4 regions of the Crystallibacter crystallopoietes genome follow, and region 4 is predicted to be linked to each of the others. Evidence: riboswitches for the same ligand, from Rfam matches in the RefSeq annotation. Region 4 holds a riboswitch; each other region holds the start of a gene.
The links. Region 4 has a riboswitch for S-adenosylmethionine ahead of AC20117_RS02935 (DUF1737 domain-containing protein). Riboswitches for the same ligand answer to the same signal wherever they lie in the genome.

Region 1: another riboswitch for S-adenosylmethionine. It lies ahead of AC20117_RS08400 (acyl-CoA dehydrogenase family protein); the one in region 4 lies ahead of AC20117_RS02935 (DUF1737 domain-containing protein).
Region 2: another riboswitch for S-adenosylmethionine. It lies ahead of sfnG (dimethylsulfone monooxygenase SfnG); the one in region 4 lies ahead of AC20117_RS02935 (DUF1737 domain-containing protein).
Region 3: another riboswitch for S-adenosylmethionine. It lies ahead of AC20117_RS03735 (flavin reductase family protein); the one in region 4 lies ahead of AC20117_RS02935 (DUF1737 domain-containing protein).

Annotation. Positions count from the first base shown of each region.
Region 1 covers NZ_CP018863.1:1,761,641-1,765,844, reverse strand. Annotated here, with positions in the region: gene AC20117_RS08405 (MFS transporter) at 1-861, opposite strand, end outside; SAM riboswitch class I at 955-1,121, opposite strand; gene AC20117_RS08400 (acyl-CoA dehydrogenase family protein) at 1,201-2,415, opposite strand; SAM riboswitch class IV at 2,501-2,614, opposite strand; gene AC20117_RS08395 (CoA-binding protein) at 2,680-3,096, opposite strand; SAM riboswitch class I at 3,189-3,303, shown strand; gene AC20117_RS08390 (cobalamin-independent methionine synthase II family protein) at 3,315-4,204, shown strand, end outside.
Region 2 covers NZ_CP018863.1:1,752,776-1,756,979, forward strand. Annotated here, with positions in the region: gene AC20117_RS08355 (O-acetylhomoserine aminocarboxypropyltransferase/cysteine synthase family protein) at 1-503, opposite strand, end outside; gene sfnG (dimethylsulfone monooxygenase SfnG) at 503-1,687, opposite strand; SAM riboswitch class I at 1,807-1,901, opposite strand; gene AC20117_RS08365 (hypothetical protein) at 2,059-2,892, shown strand; gene acs (acetate--CoA ligase) at 3,156-4,204, opposite strand, start outside.
Region 3 covers NZ_CP018863.1:767,614-771,817, forward strand. Annotated here, with positions in the region: gene AC20117_RS03720 (aldo/keto reductase) at 1-986, shown strand, start outside; gene AC20117_RS03725 (PIG-L deacetylase family protein) at 1,000-1,719, opposite strand; gene AC20117_RS03730 (hypothetical protein) at 1,979-2,227, shown strand; SAM riboswitch class IV at 2,293-2,411, shown strand; gene AC20117_RS03735 (flavin reductase family protein) at 2,473-2,979, shown strand; gene AC20117_RS03740 (LysR family transcriptional regulator) at 3,068-3,994, opposite strand; gene AC20117_RS03745 (5-dehydro-4-deoxyglucarate dehydratase) at 4,118-4,204, shown strand, end outside.
Region 4 covers NZ_CP018863.1:611,089-615,292, forward strand. Annotated here, with positions in the region: gene cls (cardiolipin synthase) at 1-241, opposite strand, end outside; gene AC20117_RS02930 (aminodeoxychorismate lyase) at 397-1,269, shown strand; SAM riboswitch class IV at 1,402-1,516, shown strand; gene AC20117_RS02935 (DUF1737 domain-containing protein) at 1,527-1,748, shown strand; gene AC20117_RS02940 (rhodanese-like domain-containing protein) at 1,745-2,110, shown strand; gene AC20117_RS02945 (O-succinylhomoserine sulfhydrylase) at 2,114-3,358, shown strand; gene AC20117_RS02950 (energy-coupling factor transporter transmembrane component T family protein) at 3,491-4,204, opposite strand, start outside.

The DNA of each region.
Region 1 (4,204 bases), 1.2 Mb from region 4:
CGCGATCAGCACGGCGGCCAGGCCGGTGTTGCGGTCCGTACCGGAGACTTGGGTCAGGTACGTCAGGATAAAGACGGTGTAGACGTAGTAGAAGGCGTTCTGCGCAATGCGGAGGCCGGTAGTGAGCGCAACCTGCCGCGGGTGGGTCTTGATGCTTTCCAGCACCGGGCGGTCAGCGACCTTCTCTACCTGCTGCACACGCTTGAACTCTGCGCTGTCTTCGACAGACAACCGGATCACCAGTCCGACGGCGACCAGCAGCAAGCTGGCCACGAATGGGATCCGCCAGCCCCAGGCCAGGAACTGTTCGTTGGTCATGGAGTTCTCCAACACCAGCAGCACGCCCGTGGCCAGCAGCATGCCGGAAGTGGGCCCGAGCTGTGTGGCGCTGCTGGTCAGTCCGCGGCGCTTCGGCTTGGCGTGCTCCACCGTCATCAGGGCCGCACCGGCCCATTCGGCCCCGTAGCCGATGCCCTGGAGAACACGCAGCAGCAGCAACAGTACGGGGGCGACCCAGCCGATCTGTGCGTAGATCGGCAGCAGGCCGATGGCGGTAGTGGCCAGACCGGTCAGCAGCAGCGAGGCAACAAGCACGGTCTTGCGACCGATCCGGTCACCGAAGTGGCCGCCGAGAATGCCGCCGACCGGACGGGCGACGAAGCCGACGGCATAGGTGGCGAAGGCGGCGATGGTGCCGACCAGCGGTTCGGCCGGGGCGAAGAACAATGGCCCGAAAACGGTGGCCGCCGCGAGCCCGTACAGGACAAAGTCATAGCCTTCGATCGTCGTGCCGATGAAGCTGGCTACGGCGACCTTCGTGGTCATTTTCTTCGGCGGGGAAGGGTTTGTGGTGGTGCTCATTACTGTCTCTCCTGTGGCGTCAGCCGAGAAGATGCAGCGCACATCCGATCGGACCACGGCGGAAGGCAGTGGGAAGGACCGGTTGAGGCGCTTACTCCATCGGTCCTGGCAGTAGCACCCTACGGAACAGGTCTTACTGCGCTTGTTCGGCGCAGCCCTCGACAAGTTCCTTGTTATCAGCGCGAATCCAGGGAGATTCGTCGTGACCAGGGTTGCTGCGGCGTCATAGAGCCAGGTCTCTCAGCCGCTCGGGATGGTTACACGTTCAGTGTGGGGCCAGTCACCGGTCCACGAAAAAGCGGTCCGTCACATGCCGTAACCCGCCTCACAGTGGAAAGGCTAGACTGCCGCGGTTCGGCGTTCCGCATCGGCGCCGGCAACACCGATGGTCCAGACATAGGGCGGTTCCGTGGCGTTGACCTCCCAGTCGCCGACGATCCGCGACTTGTAGATGAACGGGTTGTGCGTGGCCACGGTCCGGGCGTTGCGCCAGTGCCGGTCCAGCGCTTTCCCCGTGCTGGTCGACGAGGCACCCAGCACATTGAACAGGGCTCCCGCCGCGTCGGGCACCAGAGCGCTCAGCACAATCTGCGCCTGGCCGGATTCAAGTTCGATGGCGATGTTGGCCGCCTTTTCGGCGTCGTCGTTCTGCAATCTTGAAGCGAAGACCCGGTCGAGGGTCTGAGCTACGCGCAGGGTGGTGGCTTCCGCGGCGTAGGCCTTGGCGCTGATTTCGCCGACAACCTGCAGAATCTGGGCGTCGTTGCGCACCAGCGGGGCGTTGCCATGGCCGAAGACGCGCTTCCGCTCGCGCACGTTCGCCGCGACGTCGGTGACCACGGCCTTGGCGATGCCGGCCAGGCTGACCAGCAGGATGTGCTGGTAGAGGGCGGTCTGGTAGGGGAAGCGGTCGGCGAAGGCGGAGACGTTGGCGGGGCCCACTTCGGCGTCGGTGAACACCGTGGTCCCGCTGCCCGTGAGCCGCTGGCCGAAGCCGTCCCAGTCGTCGAAGGTCTCCACGCCGGCGGTCTTGGTGGAAATGATGACGGAGACGTCGGTGCCGTCAGGGCGTTTGGCCGTCACGTCGATCCAGTCGGCGAAGATGGTGCCGGTGGTGTAGAACTTGCGCCCGTTCAGCACGAGCTTGCCGCCGGCCTCGTCCAGCACAGTGCCGGTGCCGCCGACGCCCGGCTCGGTCCACGCGTTGCCGGCCAGCTGGCCGTTGGCGAAGCGCTGCAGCCAGACGCTGCGGTCTTCGCGGTGGTGGTGGTAGAGGTGTTCTTCCGTCAGGGCGATGTGCGCGCGCAGGGCCTGCGGGATGTTGCTGTCGGCCGCGGCAAGCTCGATGAGCAGCTGGGTGAATTCTTCCCAGTTCAGGCCGTCCCCGCCGAATTCCGCGGGGATGCGGGCGGCGCCGAAGCCGGCTTCCTTCAGCCAGCCGATTTGCTCGAACGGCAGTTCCCTGGCCTGTTCACGGTCCAGTGCACCGGCGGCGATGCGGGCGAAGATCGGCCGGTACTTGGCGGCGGCCGTTGCGAATACGTTATCGGACATGATGTGCTCCTGGGGCAGAGGCTCCCGCCTGCCTGCGGCGCGCAACAACCACGTAGATTCGAGGTAAGGGGACGCAGCCGGGAGGGGGCCGTACTTGCCGGACACGGTTTGTGCGCGGCCAGATCCTCATCTGGGGCACCCCACTACGGGAGAGGGTTGCCGCCCAACCAGCCAGAGCTTGTCGTTGGGACTCTTGATCTTGGAGTTCAGTATGCCGAGGAGCCGGGCTCCCCGAAACAAAGATGAAGTTATGTGAATGCGGGGCTACAAACCGAGGTACGGCGCCTCGATTTTCGGGCAGGTATCCATCACGACGTCGAGCCCGGCGGCCTTGGCCCGTTCCGCCGCGGCTTCGTCGATCACGCCGAGCTGCAGCCACACGGCCTTCGCCCCGACCTCAATCGCCTGGTCCACCACAGGCCCGACCTTGTGCGAGTTCACAAAGCAGTTCACCACGTCGATCTCGCCGGGAATCTCCGCCAGCTTCTTGTACCCCTTCTGCCCGTGGACGTCGTCGCCCTTGAGGCTGACCGGAATGATCTCCATGCCCAACCGGTCCATCATGTAGCGGGACACACTCAGCGCCACGCGACGCGGGTTGTTGGAGAGGCCTACCACGGCCCAGCGCGCCGGGGTGCTCAGGAGCCGCTTGATGACTTCGGGATCATTCTGATGCGCCATGCCGCCAGCCTACCTGCGTCACATTCACTCGGGAATGCCAGGCCGCGGTAGGCGGACTTGCGCCGGCAACTCCAAATGCCATTTAGTGGGAGGACCCATCCCGAGCGGCCGAGAGACCTGGATCGATGAAGCCGCAGCAACCCGCCCCCTTGCACAAGCCGTCAGGCTGACCACGGGCAACGGTGCTACTGCCAGGACCGATGGAAAGGAACTCCACCATGTCCTCAAACACCGACCACATCCGCGTCACCCACGCCGGTTCGTTGCCGCGGACGCCGGAGCTGCTGGCCGCCAACGAGTCCAAGGATGCCAACGGAATTACCCCGGAATTCCTGGACCTGCTCGAAACTTCGGTGATCGACGTCGTCGCCCGCCAGCGGAACCTGGGCATCGATATACCGAACGACGGCGAGTACGGGCACGCCATGGCGAGCTCCGTTGATTACGGCGCCTGGTGGAACTACTCCTTCGCGCGCCTGGGCGGACTGGAGCCGACCAATGTGGACCGCTGGGCCGATGCCGAAGTGCGCCGCTCCTCCCCCGGCAACATTGTGCTCACATCCTTCCCGGACCGGCGCGACCGGCAGAAGTTCAATGACGCCTACAACGATCCGTCGTCGGGCATTCTGGCGCACCGCAAGTCCGTCACGCAGCCGAAGATCGCCGGGCCGCTGACCTACACCGGGCATGACCTGGTGCAGTCGGATGCAACCAACCTGAAGAAGGGCCTCGACGCCGCCGGGCTGTCCGAGGGTTTCGTGGCCGCGCTGTCCCCGGGCTCCTGCGCCCGCGTGGCCAATGAGTACTACAAGACGGACGAAGAGCTGCTGTACGCCTGCGCCGATGCCATGCGTGAGGAATACAAAGCGATTATCGACGCCGGCCTGACGGTCCAGCTCGATGACCCGTCCCTGGCGGAGAGCTGGGACCAGATCAACCCGGAGCCCAGTCTGGAGGACTACCTGAAGTTCATCCAACTGCGCGTCGAGGCCACCAAATGGGCGCTGCGCGACCTGCCGCAGGAGCAGATCCGGCTGCACGTCTGCTGGGGCTCCTGGCACGGCCCGCACACGACCGACATCCCGTTCGCGGACATCATCGATTCCGT
Region 2 (4,204 bases), 1.1 Mb from region 4:
TCGAGATCGGCAATGTCGCCGGACGGGTTGGCGACGATCTCCGTGTAGACGGCCTTCGTGTTCTCCTGCACTGCTGCGGCGAAATCGGCCGGATCATTGCTGTCGATGAACGTGGTCTCTACACCGAAGCGGCGCAGGGTGACATCGAGCTGCGTGATCGTCCCGCCGTAGAGCTTGGAAGAGGCCACAATGTGGTCCCCGGCTCCGGTCAGCGCGGCGAAGGTGATGAATTCCGCCGCCATGCCGGAGGACGTGGCGACGGCGCCGATGCCGCCTTCGAGCGAGGCGATCCGCTCCTCGAACGCGGCCACCGTGGGGTTGCCGATCCGCGAGTAGATGTTGCCGTACTTCTGCAGCGCGAAGAGGTTGGCGGCGTCGTCGGTGTCCTTGAAGACGAAGGACGTGGACTGGTAGATCGGTACGGCGCGGGCACCGTGCTCGGCGTCGGGAGTTCCACCCGCATGCAGGGCACGGGTGCGGAAGCCGAATGTGCGTTCAGCCATTAAAGCGTGGCTCCTTCAAAGTTGGTTTCGGGCAGCAGGTCCGTGTTCAGCTCAGTACCGTTCTTGCGGGCCAGGTCTGCCTCGAGTTCGCGGACGATCGGCAGGACGTTGCGGCCAAAGGCCTCGACCTCTTCCTGGAAATGCAGGTAGCAGGTCAGCATCAGGTTCACGCCGATCTTCTTGAAGTCCACGATACGTTGGGCAATCTGCTCCGGCGTACCTATAAGTCCTGTCTTGAAGCCATCGTTGTACTGGACCAGGTCCTCGTAGCTCGAATCGGCCCACATGCCCTTGCCGTCCTTGGTGGAGGCGCCGGCTTCCTGGACCGCGGCGCGGAAACCTTCGACGGCGGGGCGGTGCGCCTTGGCCACGATCTCGCGCAGCGTGTCCTTCGCCTCGGCTTCGGTGTCGCGGGCGATGACGAAGCCGTTCAGGCCGAACTTCGGGGTGCGGCCGACGGCGGCTGCGGCGGCCGTGACGCCGGAGATGTTGTCCTCGAAGCCCGCCAGGTCCTTGCCGTTGGAGAAGTACCAGTCGGCGGTGCGGCCGGCGGCGGCCTGGGCGGCGGTGGAGTTGCCGCCGAAGAAGATCTCCGGGTGCGCCCGGCCCGGGACGTCCAGCGGCGCCGGGTTCAGGGTGAAGTTGTTGATGTTGTAGTACTTGCCGGACTGCGAGTACTCCTGCTCGGTCCACAGGCCGCGCAGCACCCGGATGAACTCCTCGGTGCGGACGTAGCGCTCGTCATGCTCGAGCCACTCCAGTCCGAAGTTCACGAACTCGTCCTTGAGCCAGCCGGACACAACGTTGACGGCCGCGCGGCCGCCGGAAATGTGGTCCGCCGTAATGATGAACTTGGCCAGCACGCCGGGATGCCACATGCCCGGGTGGACGGCGGAGATAACCTTGAGCTTTTCGGTGGCGCCGAGCAGGGCCAGCGAGAAGCTGGTGGCCTCGTGCTGCTTGTCCGCGCCGTAGCTGGCGGCGTAGCGGGTCTGCGTCAGGGCATATTCGAAGCCGGAGTTCTCGGCGATCCGGGCCAGCTTCTTGTTGTAGTCGAAGTCCCAGCTGGTGCGCTGTTCAATGGTGGAGACCACCAGGCCGCCGGAAACGTTCGGGACCCAGTAGGCGAATTTCAGCGGGGTTTCGAGATCAGCTACCTGGCTGACCGAGGTGTTGGTGCTCATGGCGAATTCCTTCAAAGTCTGCGCCGCGGCGCGATGTGCGGGAATCCCGGGCAATGACGATCCGTCGGGCGCCAGGCCGGACAGCCTTGCGCCATCCGGATCAAAGATTGCTTGCGCTCTCTCCATCGCTTCTGGCGGTAGCACCTCTCCGGTGGAGTCCGGATGGTTGCTGCGGCGTCAAAGAGCCAGATCTCTCGGCCGCTCGGGATGGTCCCGACTATTCTCGCAACTGTTACGGGCGGCGGCCAAGAATATTTAGCCGCATTGCGTTCTCCCGGGAGTTTGCCGAGTGTGCTGGATATCAACAATGTTTTCCACAGCTTCGAAGAGGCTCTGGCCGTGGAACTGCATGTTTGGACATCCTCTTGACTATGCAGAACTTGGATCCCATCGCAGAGTATGTGGCACGGTACGGGGGTACGCTCCAGGTCGCGGACTTGGTCAAGGCAGGCTTCGGGTCTTACCGCATCAGGGCAGCCATCGCCCAGGGGGACATTGTTGCGCTGAGGAGGGGCCTCGTCGGAACGCCAAATGCCGACCCGGTTCTACGGTCTGCGCTGATGCCGGGCGGGTTGCTCACCTGTGTCTCAGCCGCCAAGGAGCTCGGCTTGTGGACCATTAAGAATCCGAGCCAAGTGCATGTGTGGACACACAACGGCCGGCACCCCGGCCCCTTCGTCAAACACCGTGGCCAGTTGTTGGGCGAGCGAGGCCCGGGCAATTACGTCGCAGTCCTTGACTGCGTCCTCCACGCCATTCGTTGCCGTCCCCGGCTGGAAGCACTGGTGATTGCGGAGTCGGCAGTGCGCCGGCAAGCAGTAACCCGGGAACAGCTGTTGGAACTCTTACCGGGTAAACGGAACGGTGTCCGCCGGGCAGTGGTCAAGGGCATCGGGGACGATGCCGATTCACCGCTTGAAGTCATTGCCCGGGATCTGTTCCGTACGGCAGGACTTCATGTAGAAACGCAGGTGCGGATCCGAGGGCTTGGACGCGTTGACATGATTGTCGAGCGATGCCTCATCGTCGAGTTGGACGGCTTCGACTTTCACTGGGACCGGGCATCCTTTCGAAACGACCGGAAGCGGAACAACGCCGGCGTCCTGAGCGGCTATCCTACTTTGCGCTATCTGTACGAGGACCTGGTATTTACGCCGGAGAAAGTCGTGGCAGAGGTAAAAACGGCAGTTCGTCGAGTGGCCTGAGGCGAGTTATGCGCGATCGATGGATGCTCGAGCCCAAGTTCAGGCCTAACGGTCCATGTTCTGGAACCTGCCGACGCTGTGACTGGGCATGATGCAGATGCCCCCTTCAAAACATGGGCTCGAGCAGGGCGCGGGAAGGGCAGCAGGGCGCGGGCAGGACAGCGGGGCGTGGGGCCGGTACAGGGCAGCGCAGGGCGGGGGCATGGCAGCGGGGGCAGGGCAGGGCCGAGGGGTCCGGCTGCGGTGCCGGCCCCCGGGCCGGGCTACCGCGCCTCGCAGATCTCCTTGATGTCCGCGATGCAGGGCTCATTCTGCAGGCTCGTGGTGTCGCCCAACGTGCTGCCCTCGAACAGCTGGGTCAGCAGGCGCCGCATGATCTTGCCGGACCGGGTCTTGGGCACGTCCGGGACAAACACGATCTCGCGCGGCTTGGCGATCGGCCCGATCTGGGTCGCAACATGCGCGCGCAACTCGGCAGCGGCCGCAGCCTGCTCAGCCGTCGGCTCGGCGGCCGTGGATGCAGCGATCAGCGACTTGTCCGCCGGCACCACGAACGCGGTGGCCGCGTGGCCGGTCTTCGCGTCAAACGTGGGGCACACGCCGGCCTCCACCACCGCCGGGTGCGAGACCAAGGCGGACTCGATCTCGATGGTGGACAAACGGTGGCCGGAAATGTTGATCACGTCATCGGTGCGGCCGAGGATCCAGGTGTCGCCGTCGTCGTCGAACCGCGCGCCGTCGCCGGCCAGGAACCAGCCCTGGTCCGCGTACTTCTCCCAGTAGGAGGTGAAGTAGCGCTCGGGATTGCCCCACACGGTTCGCGCCATCGAGGGGCCCGTCTTGGTGACCACGATGTTGCCCTGCACGTTCGCGCCTACGCGCTTACCGGCGTCGTCGACAATGTCGGTGGCCACGCCGGGCAGCGCGCGGGTGGCGCACCCCGGCTTGAAGGACGCGTCCGTCTGGCGCGGGGAGAGGATGGTCGCGCCGGTTTCGGACTGCCACCAGGTGTCCACCATGGGAACGCCCGAGGCCGGATCTCCGGTCAGCGAGTCGCGGCCGACCTGGGTGCGCAGCCAGCGCCAGGCCTCGGGGTTCACGGCCTCGCCCACCGTGCCGCACAGGCGGATGGAGCTGAGGTCGTAGTCGGCGGGGATGCCGTCCGGGAACCAGCCCATCAGGGAGCGCACCAGCGTGGGCGCCGTGTAGTAGCTGGTCACGCCGTAGCGCTGGATGATCTCGAAGTGGCGGCCCGGGTGCGGGGTGTTGGGCGTGCCCTCGAAGATGACCTGGGTGACGCCGTTGGAGAGCG
Region 3 (4,204 bases), 160 kb from region 4:
TGCAATCTCGCCGCATCGGCACCCAGGAAGTCGGCAGCATCGGTCTGGGCTGCATGAATCTCAGCCACGCCTACGGAACCCCGCCCTCGCGGGAAGCTGCCGCCGATTTGCTCCGGCATGCGCTGGACAGCGGAGTCGTCCACTTTGATACTGCGGCGCTGTACGGGGCCACGGCCAACGAGACACTGGTCGGCGAGGTACTCGGTTCCCGGCGCGACGAATTCTTCCTGGCCAGCAAATGCGGCATGACCAGTGTTGACGGCAAACGTGTGATCGACGGCCGGCCGGAAACGCTCAAAACCACGTGCGAAGAGGCGTTGCGCCGGCTCCGCACAGACCACATCGACCTCTACTACCTGCACCGCTGGGACCAGGACATTCCGATCGAAGACAGCGTGGGCGCCCTGGCCGAACTGGTCCAGGAAGGCAAGATCGGCGGGATCGGTCTGTCCGAGGTTTCGGCGGCGACGCTGCGGCGGGCAAATGCCGTCCACCCTATTGCCGCGCTCCAGACCGAGTACTCGCTCTGGAGCCGCAATCCCGAGCTCGGCGCGCTGGCCACGTGCGCCGAACTCGGCACGGCCTTCGTCGCGTTCAGCCCGCTGGGCCGCGGCTTCCTCACCGGGAAGATCCGCGACGTCGCAGCGCTGCCCGAATCGGATATCCGCCGGGCGATGCCGCGCTTCTCCGCCGCGAACTACCCGCGGAACCTTGAGCTCGTGGATCAGTTCGCGGGCCTGGCCAAGGAAGCCGGCTGTACTCCGGCGCAGCTGGCCATCGCATGGCTGCTGCATCAGGGCGAGCACGTCATCGCGCTCCCGGGAACCACCAGCGTTCCCCACCTGGACGAGGACCTGGCGGCCGACGCCGTCGTCCTTAGTGAGGAGGTGCTCAAGCGCGCGGACACGCTGATTAACGAGCAGACCGTGCACGGCCCGCGCTACACTCCGGCCATGCAGGCGGACGTCGATACCGAAGAGTTCTGAACCGCAGGCCGGGTTAGAACCGGTACAGCTCGAACCCGACCCTCCGGGCAGAGGCTTCGGGACCACCGGTGGTCAGCTCTATCTGGCGCCGGGCCTGGACCTCAACGGGCTCTGGGCTCAGTGCCTGCAGATAGCGCCGGTGTTCGCTCAGGGACCGGACGGCCCGTTCAATGCTGTCCTCGTCGACGTCCAGCCAGTGCGTGGGGTGCATGGAACACACGCCCACCCAGCGCACGCCGGCATGCGGCGGCAGACCTTCGGCGCTGAGCTCGGGGAAGATCCACTCGTTAGCCGCGTCCGCCACCGCGTCCATGACGGCTGTTCCCAGATGGCGGTGGTCGGGCGAATTCCAGCTGCCCGGCCCCCAGGTCTGGCCGAAGTTCAGGGTAATGATGCCGTCCGGCCGGTGCCGGCGGATCGCGCGGGCGATATCCAGCCGCAGACCGGGAGTGTTCTCGATCCTGCCGTCCGCGTAGTCGAGAAACTCCAGGTCTTCGACGCCGACGTGCCCGCAGGCCCGGCGCTGCTCCTCGGCCCGGATCACCGCCGACTCTTGGGGATCGAGCCCGGCAATGCCCGCTTCGCCCCGCGTCGCCAACACGTAACCGATGCTCTTGCCCGCCGTGGTCCACTGGGCCACGGCCGCTGCGGCTCCGTACTCCGGATCATCCGGGTGGGCCATAACCAACAGCGCCCGCTGCCAATCGGCCGGCATTTCCGACGACGATTCCATAGCTGCCTCCCCCGTTCACAGGCCCTGCACTGGCCCGATGGCTGTTGTTTCACCCAGCGTAGCCGGGGCGGCACGGCCGGCCACTTGATAACGGCGCCATGTCGGGCCAACGGCGAGAATCTCTTTCCCATTACGGTCATTGTCGTCAGTGCGCCGCGTCCCTACCATGGAAGAACCTCAATACCTGTCCCTGCGGGACTCAGCCACGAACCACAGCTTTGCCTTCATCCGCGCACTTCTCCCGCCCCAAGGATCTGCCGTGAAAAATCTGCCCCGCCGACTGGCCATGCGAACCCTGGCCGCCCTTGACCTGCACTGCGCCCGTTGCGATTCGATAGGCGAACACCGCCTGGACAAGCACCTGGGCAGAGCCGGAGCTCCGGCTTCCCCGATCGTCCGGGCGAGACAGTACGTGCTGGTCTGCGCCGCCTGCGGCGTCGCCCAGGAACTGACGGAGCAGCAAAAGAGATCAGTCCTGCACTACACGGCCCACCCCCTGACGGCCTGACCGCGCGTTACCTACTATTGCCTTGGCTTGACCGGCGGCCGGTCAAGCTCTTAGCGTGATAGCTGAATCATGAGCGCCAACATCAAGCCCTGGCTTGTTGGCCGGCAACCCTCTCGTGCGTAGCGGGGTGCTCCAGGTGATGATTCGGCCGTACCGAAGAACAGCGGTTCGGCAAGTACCGCGTATCCGCCCCGCGTCTTGAACCCGGGCCAGCGGATCCGCCTGATGGCAAAGGAATGCCCGCGATGCCCCTGACTGACGACCTGCAGCCCGACACCCTCCGCAACGCCTTCGGCCGCTTCCCTTCCGGCGTCGCCGCGTTGTGTGCTCTGGTCGATGGCGAGCCGCAGGGAATCGTGGCTTCTTCCTTCACCGTCGGCGTCTCCATGGACCCACCGCTGGTGATGTTCGCAGTGCAGAACACCTCCCGCACCTGGCCGGTTGTCCGCCAGGCCGGCCGGATCGGCGTGTCGATCCTCGGTACCGGGCACGACGGCGTCTGCCGCCAGATCGCCTCGAAGACCGGTGACCGCTTCGCCGGCCTGCCCCTGCACTCCACGGACGAAGGCGCCCTCTTCCTCGAGGATGCCGCGCTGTGGCTGGAGTGCTCCGTGGAGCAGGAAGTCCCAGCCGGCGACCACCACGTGGTGCTACTGCGCGTCCATGGCCTCTCCACGCACGATGGCGCCCACGAACCGCTGGTCTTCCACGGCTCCGCGTTCCGTCGGCTCGAACAGCCCGCCTACATCTGAGGAAACCGCGGCAAAATAACGACGGCGGCTGCTTCGGTTCAGGGACCGGCCGCGGATCGCACCGAACAGCAGCGTTGCCAGGTCGGGTCTAATCGGCGGCGTCGGCGGATGGGTCGTCCAGGTTCCCGTCCAGCAGGCTCAGAAGCTTCAGAACCGCCGGGTTGGTATTGTTCTCGTTCCACGCAACTTCGAGGTCCACGCGGTTCAGCGCTTGGGTACCGTGGGAGCCCTCGATCTCGCGGAACCGTACCCCCGGCGGCGAAAACGCCCGCGTCGACGCCGGAACCAGTGTCACGCCCAAGCCCGCTTCCACGAAGGCCAACAGTGCCGGGACCTGGCTGGCGTACTGGGTGATCCGGGGCTCCGCGCCTGCGCTGGCAAACAGCCGCAGCACCAGGTCGTGGAAGTAACGGGCCTCGCTGGTCGAGTACATCATGAGGGGTTCACCGCTCAGGGCCTGCAGCGGCAAGGACTCCCTCTCCTCCAGCAGCGGGCTCTCCGCGGGCAAGGCAATCACCAGTCGGTCCTGCATCACCGGCCGGTACTTAATGCCCGGCCGGGCAACGATGGGCCGCAGCAGCCCGATGTCTACAGTGCCTTTCACCAGCCCGTCCATCTGGTCCGTGGAAACCAGTTCGCGCAGCAGCAGGGAGACGCCTGGCTGTTCACTGGCGGAGCGCCTCAGGAGCCGAGGCAGCGCACTCTGGCCTGCGATGGCGGTGTAGCCAATAGTGACGGCGCCGGCGTCCCCTGTTGCCACGCGCTGGACGTCCAGCTGCGTTTTGATGGACAGGTCAAGGATCTGGCGGGCGCTGGGCAGCAGCGTCCGTCCCGCAGCCGTCAGCTCGACTCTGCGGCTGGTGCGGTCGAAGAGCTGGGCATGCAGTTCCTTTTCCAATAGCTGGATCTGCCGGCTCAGCGGCGGCTGCGTCATGTTGAGCCGCTCGGCTGCCGCGCCAAAGTGCAGCTCTTCAGCTACCGCGACAAAGGACTCCAGCTGGATCAGCGTAAACATCAATGCGCTCCTTGTATTGTTCTGTGCCTATTTTAGCTTGGACGCGCATCGACGAGGGCGCTTATCGTCAGAGGAGTGCAGGCGACAACGAAGCGCCGGTCCTTTAGCTACCAAGGAGATCAAATAATGCTTGACGGTGTGCTGTTCTTTCCCATTACTCCCTTCGCCAGCGATGATTCCGTGGATCACGGCGCACTCAAAGAACATCTG
Region 4 (4,204 bases):
CCCAGGCGGGTGCTTCGCGTTCGCTGCGCGGTTCTTCCATGTCCTGGGTGGCTGCCCAGACTTTGCGGTTGATCTCGGTCTGTTTGGCGATCCGGCGGTCCGAAAGCCGGAAACTGCCGAACATGAAGAACAGCGCAATGCCGACCAGCGGAATGAAGAAGATGGCGAGCAGCCAAGCCATGGCGGTGGTGGGGCGGCGGTTGCCCGGCACAATCCCCAGCGCCGCGATCCGGATTCCCATGTCCAGTATCGAAGCCACCACGACAACCCAGTCCGGGAACGTGCCCAGACCCGCAAGCGACCACAACACGGCAGCGAACTCCTCCCTTTCCCGCCGGTCCACGGCGCTGTCCTTGTACAGCCTAATGTGCCCGCGCGGCAATCTATGCTGATCCCATGACAGTTTTGGTGTTTCTCGACCCTGCCCTGGAGAACGGGCGCATCGCCGATGCCACGAAGCCGCAGCTGATGGCGACCGATCTGGGCGCCACCCGTGGCGACGGCATTTTCGAATCGCTCCTGGCCGTGGACGGTGTTCCCCGCAAGGTGCAGGCGCATCTGGACCGGCTGGCGTCCTCGGCGCGCATCATGGACCTGGACATTCCGCCGTCCGATGCCTGGGAGCGGGCCATCGCCACCGCCGTCGCCGAACATGCCCCGGCTGAAGAGCTGGTGCTCAAGCTGCTGGTCACGCGCGGCGTGGAGGGCGCGGAGCGTCCCACCGCGTGGGTGCAGGCCTCGCTGCCCGGTTCCCTCGGCAGGGACCAGCGGCAGGAAGGCCTCGATGTGCTGCTGCTGGACCGCGGCTACGACAGCAACATCGCCGAGCGCGCGCCGTGGCTGCTGCTGGGCGCCAAGACCCTTTCCTACGCCGTGAACATGGCCGCACTGCGCTACGCCAAGGCCAACGGGGCGGACGATGTCATCTTCACCTCCACCGACGGACTGGTGCTGGAGGGCCCCACCTCCACGGTGCTGATGGCGACCGTGCGCGACGGCGTCCGGACGCTCACCACGCCGCTGCTCGAAAACGGCATCCTGCCCGGCACGTCCCAGGGCGCCCTGTTCAACGCGGCCGCGGATGCCGGCTGGCAGCTGGGCTACGGGCCGCTGGAGCCGCACCACCTGCTGGCAGCCGATGCGGTGTGGCTGGTCTCCAGCATCCGGCTGCTGGCACCGGTCAAGTCGATCGACGGCCGGGCCATCCCGGTGTCACACGAGATGACGGAGGAACTGACGGCGCTGCTGGCCAAGGGCAGCCGCGAGTAGCCCAGCGCTTCCCACGGCGGCCAGGGCTGCGGCCTTCCGCCGTCGTAAACCTACGTAACGGTTACCAATGATGACGACGCCGACGCCCCGGCTTGGGTGCCGGGGACGGCCCCGTGCTACTTTCTTGAGCAGAGTAACGAGGTCCAGCGTCAAGCCCTGACTGTGCTGGCCGGCAACCCTCTTCACGGCGGGGTGCCTCAGGTGACTACTCGGCAGTGTTCATTTGGTTCATTTGCAAGCGTGATCAGGAGTGCCCCATGCCCCCGTTGGAACAACCCGTCCAGTCCCCCGTTGGCAATGCAGCGGGCAGCCCCCTGCCCTACCGGTTGCTGACCGGGCCGGACGACAGGTCCTTCTGCGCGCGGGTCAGCGCCGCGCTGGCGGAGGGCTACGAACTCTACGGCAACCCCTCGATTGCCTTCGACGGCGAACGCGTCATCGCCGCCCAGGCCGTGGTGCTGAAGGGACACAGCGCATGAGCTACGCCGGAGACCTCACCGTTCAAGAAGCCGTGGAGAAGCTGCGCGGCGGTGCCGTCCTCGTGGACGTCCGTACCGAGACCGAATGGCAGCAGGTGGGCGTGCCCGTGACGAACGACGACGGCGCTCCCGCGCGCTTCATCGAGTGGAACCGGATTGACGGCAGCCGCAATGCCGGCTTCCTCAACGGGCTGCAGTCGCTGCGCGGCAAGGAGCTGCTGTTGATCTGCCGTTCGGGGCGGCGCTCCATCGATGCCGCCATCAGCGCCACCGCCGCCGGTCATACCGCGTACAACGTGCTGGGTGGCTTCGAAGCCGCCGGCGGCTGGCAGCAGAGCGATCTGCCCTGGAAGCGGGGCTAGCCGATGGTGCCCGCGGAGCCTTCCGGCCCTGGGCCGGACCCGGCGGAGCTGCTCGCCGGCTGGGACCCGCAGACGCGGGCAGTCCGCGGCGGCCTTGACCGCACGGGCTTCCAGGAAACCTCCGAAGCCTTGTTCCTGACCTCCGGCTACGTTTTCGATTCCGCCGAGGCAGCCGAAGCCTCCTTCAACGGCGAGGTGGAACGCTTCGTCTATTCCCGCTACGGCAACCCCACGGTCGCTGCCTTCCAGGAACGGCTCCGGCTGCTCGAGGGAGCCGAGGCCTGCTTCGCCACCGCCAGCGGCATGAGTGCGGTTTTCACGGCCTTGGGCGCCCTGCTCGCCACCGGTGACCGGGTCGTTGCAGCCCGGAGCCTGTTCGGTTCCTGCTTTGTCATTCTCAACGAGATCCTGCCGCGCTGGGGCGTGGAAACGGTCTTTGTGGACGGCCATGACCTGGCCCAGTGGGAGCAGGCCCTCGCCACCCCGGCCGCCGCGGTGTTCTTCGAGTCGCCGTCCAACCCGCTGCAGGAGCTGGTGGACATCCGGGCGGTCGTCGAACTGGCGCACGCCGCCGGGGCGCAGGTGGTGGTGGACAATGTCTTCGCCACCCCGCTGCTGCAGCAGGCAACGGAACTGGGGGCCGACGTCGTTGTTTATTCGGGTACCAAACACATGGACGGGCAGGGCCGTGTGCTGGGCGGTGCCGTGCTGGGGCGTGCGGATTTCATCAACGGCCCGGTCAAGCAGCTGATGCGCCACACCGGTCCCGCGCTGAGCCCGTTCAACGCCTGGACACTGCTCAAGGGGCTGGAGACGATGTCCCTGCGCGTGAACTATTCGACGGCATCCGCCCTGGAGATCGCCCGCTGGCTGCAAACCCAGCCGGCGGTGCGGCGGGTGGTCTACCCGTTCCTCGAATCGCATCCGCAGTACGAATTGGCGCGCCGCCAGATGAGCGGCGGCGGAACCGTGGTCACGTTTGAGCTTGAGCCGGATGCCGCCAGCGGCGCGGACGCCAAGGCCGCCGCGTTCCGGCTGCTCAACTCGCTGACCACGGTGGACATTTCGAACAACCTCGGCGACGCCAAGTCCCTGATCACCCATCCGGCCACCACCACGCACCGCGCGATGGGACCGGACGGACGGGCCGCGATCGGGCTTGGCGACGGCTTCGTCCGGCTGTCCGTGGGTCTGGAAGCCACCGGGGACCTGCTCAAGGACCTGGACCGGGCGCTCTCCAAACCGTAGCCGGCCCGTAGATCCAGGGCGTTGACGAAGGCACGCGCCTTTTGCGCGCAGCCGTAATCGAGGAGGCAGCTGCGGCCCTTCCCAAATCTGAAAAGGGCCGCAGCTGACCAGTGGATCGCGAAGGAGCCGGGGTCAGCCGAGGATGAAGTTCCAGGTCCCGGCGGAGACGGCGGCGGCAACGGCTGCCGCCGAGACCAGGGCACCGCCCAGGAAGACCCAGATATCCACCCTGCTGAACGTCGATTCCCGCGCCCAGGTGCGTTGTGCCCCGCCGAAACCGCGGGCCTCCATTGCCACCGCCAGGCGGGTGGCGCGCCGGATCGCCTGCACGATCAGCCCGAACGCCTGGCCAAGGAACGCGGCGAATTTGGCCAGCGGCTTGTTCTCGGCGCCGACTCCGCGGGCACGGCGGGCCAGACCCAGGGTCCGCCATTCCTCGACCAGCAGACCCACCAGCCGGAGGCCGGCCAGGGCCCCGAGCACAAACCGGTGCGGCAGCTTCAGCTTCTGCGCCAGCGCATCGGCCAGATCGGTGGGGTCAGTGGTCAGCAGCAGGAAGATTCCGGGCAGTGCCACCGCCAGGGACCGCAGCCCGATGGCGACGCCGGAGTTGATGGAATCCTCGGTGAACAGCAGCGGGCCCGCTTCGAAGACCACCGCGCCGGTTTTCTCCGCCAGCAGCGCCGTGCCGTAGGCGCCAACCGCGGCCGCCACCACCAGCGGCCAGCCGCGCCGGAACAATGCCCAGGCGCTGATGCCCAGTACCGGCAGCAGCAGCAGTTCCGCGGCCAGCACCACGCCGGCGCTCACCCAGTCCACGCTGAGCATCACCACTACGGTGACCAT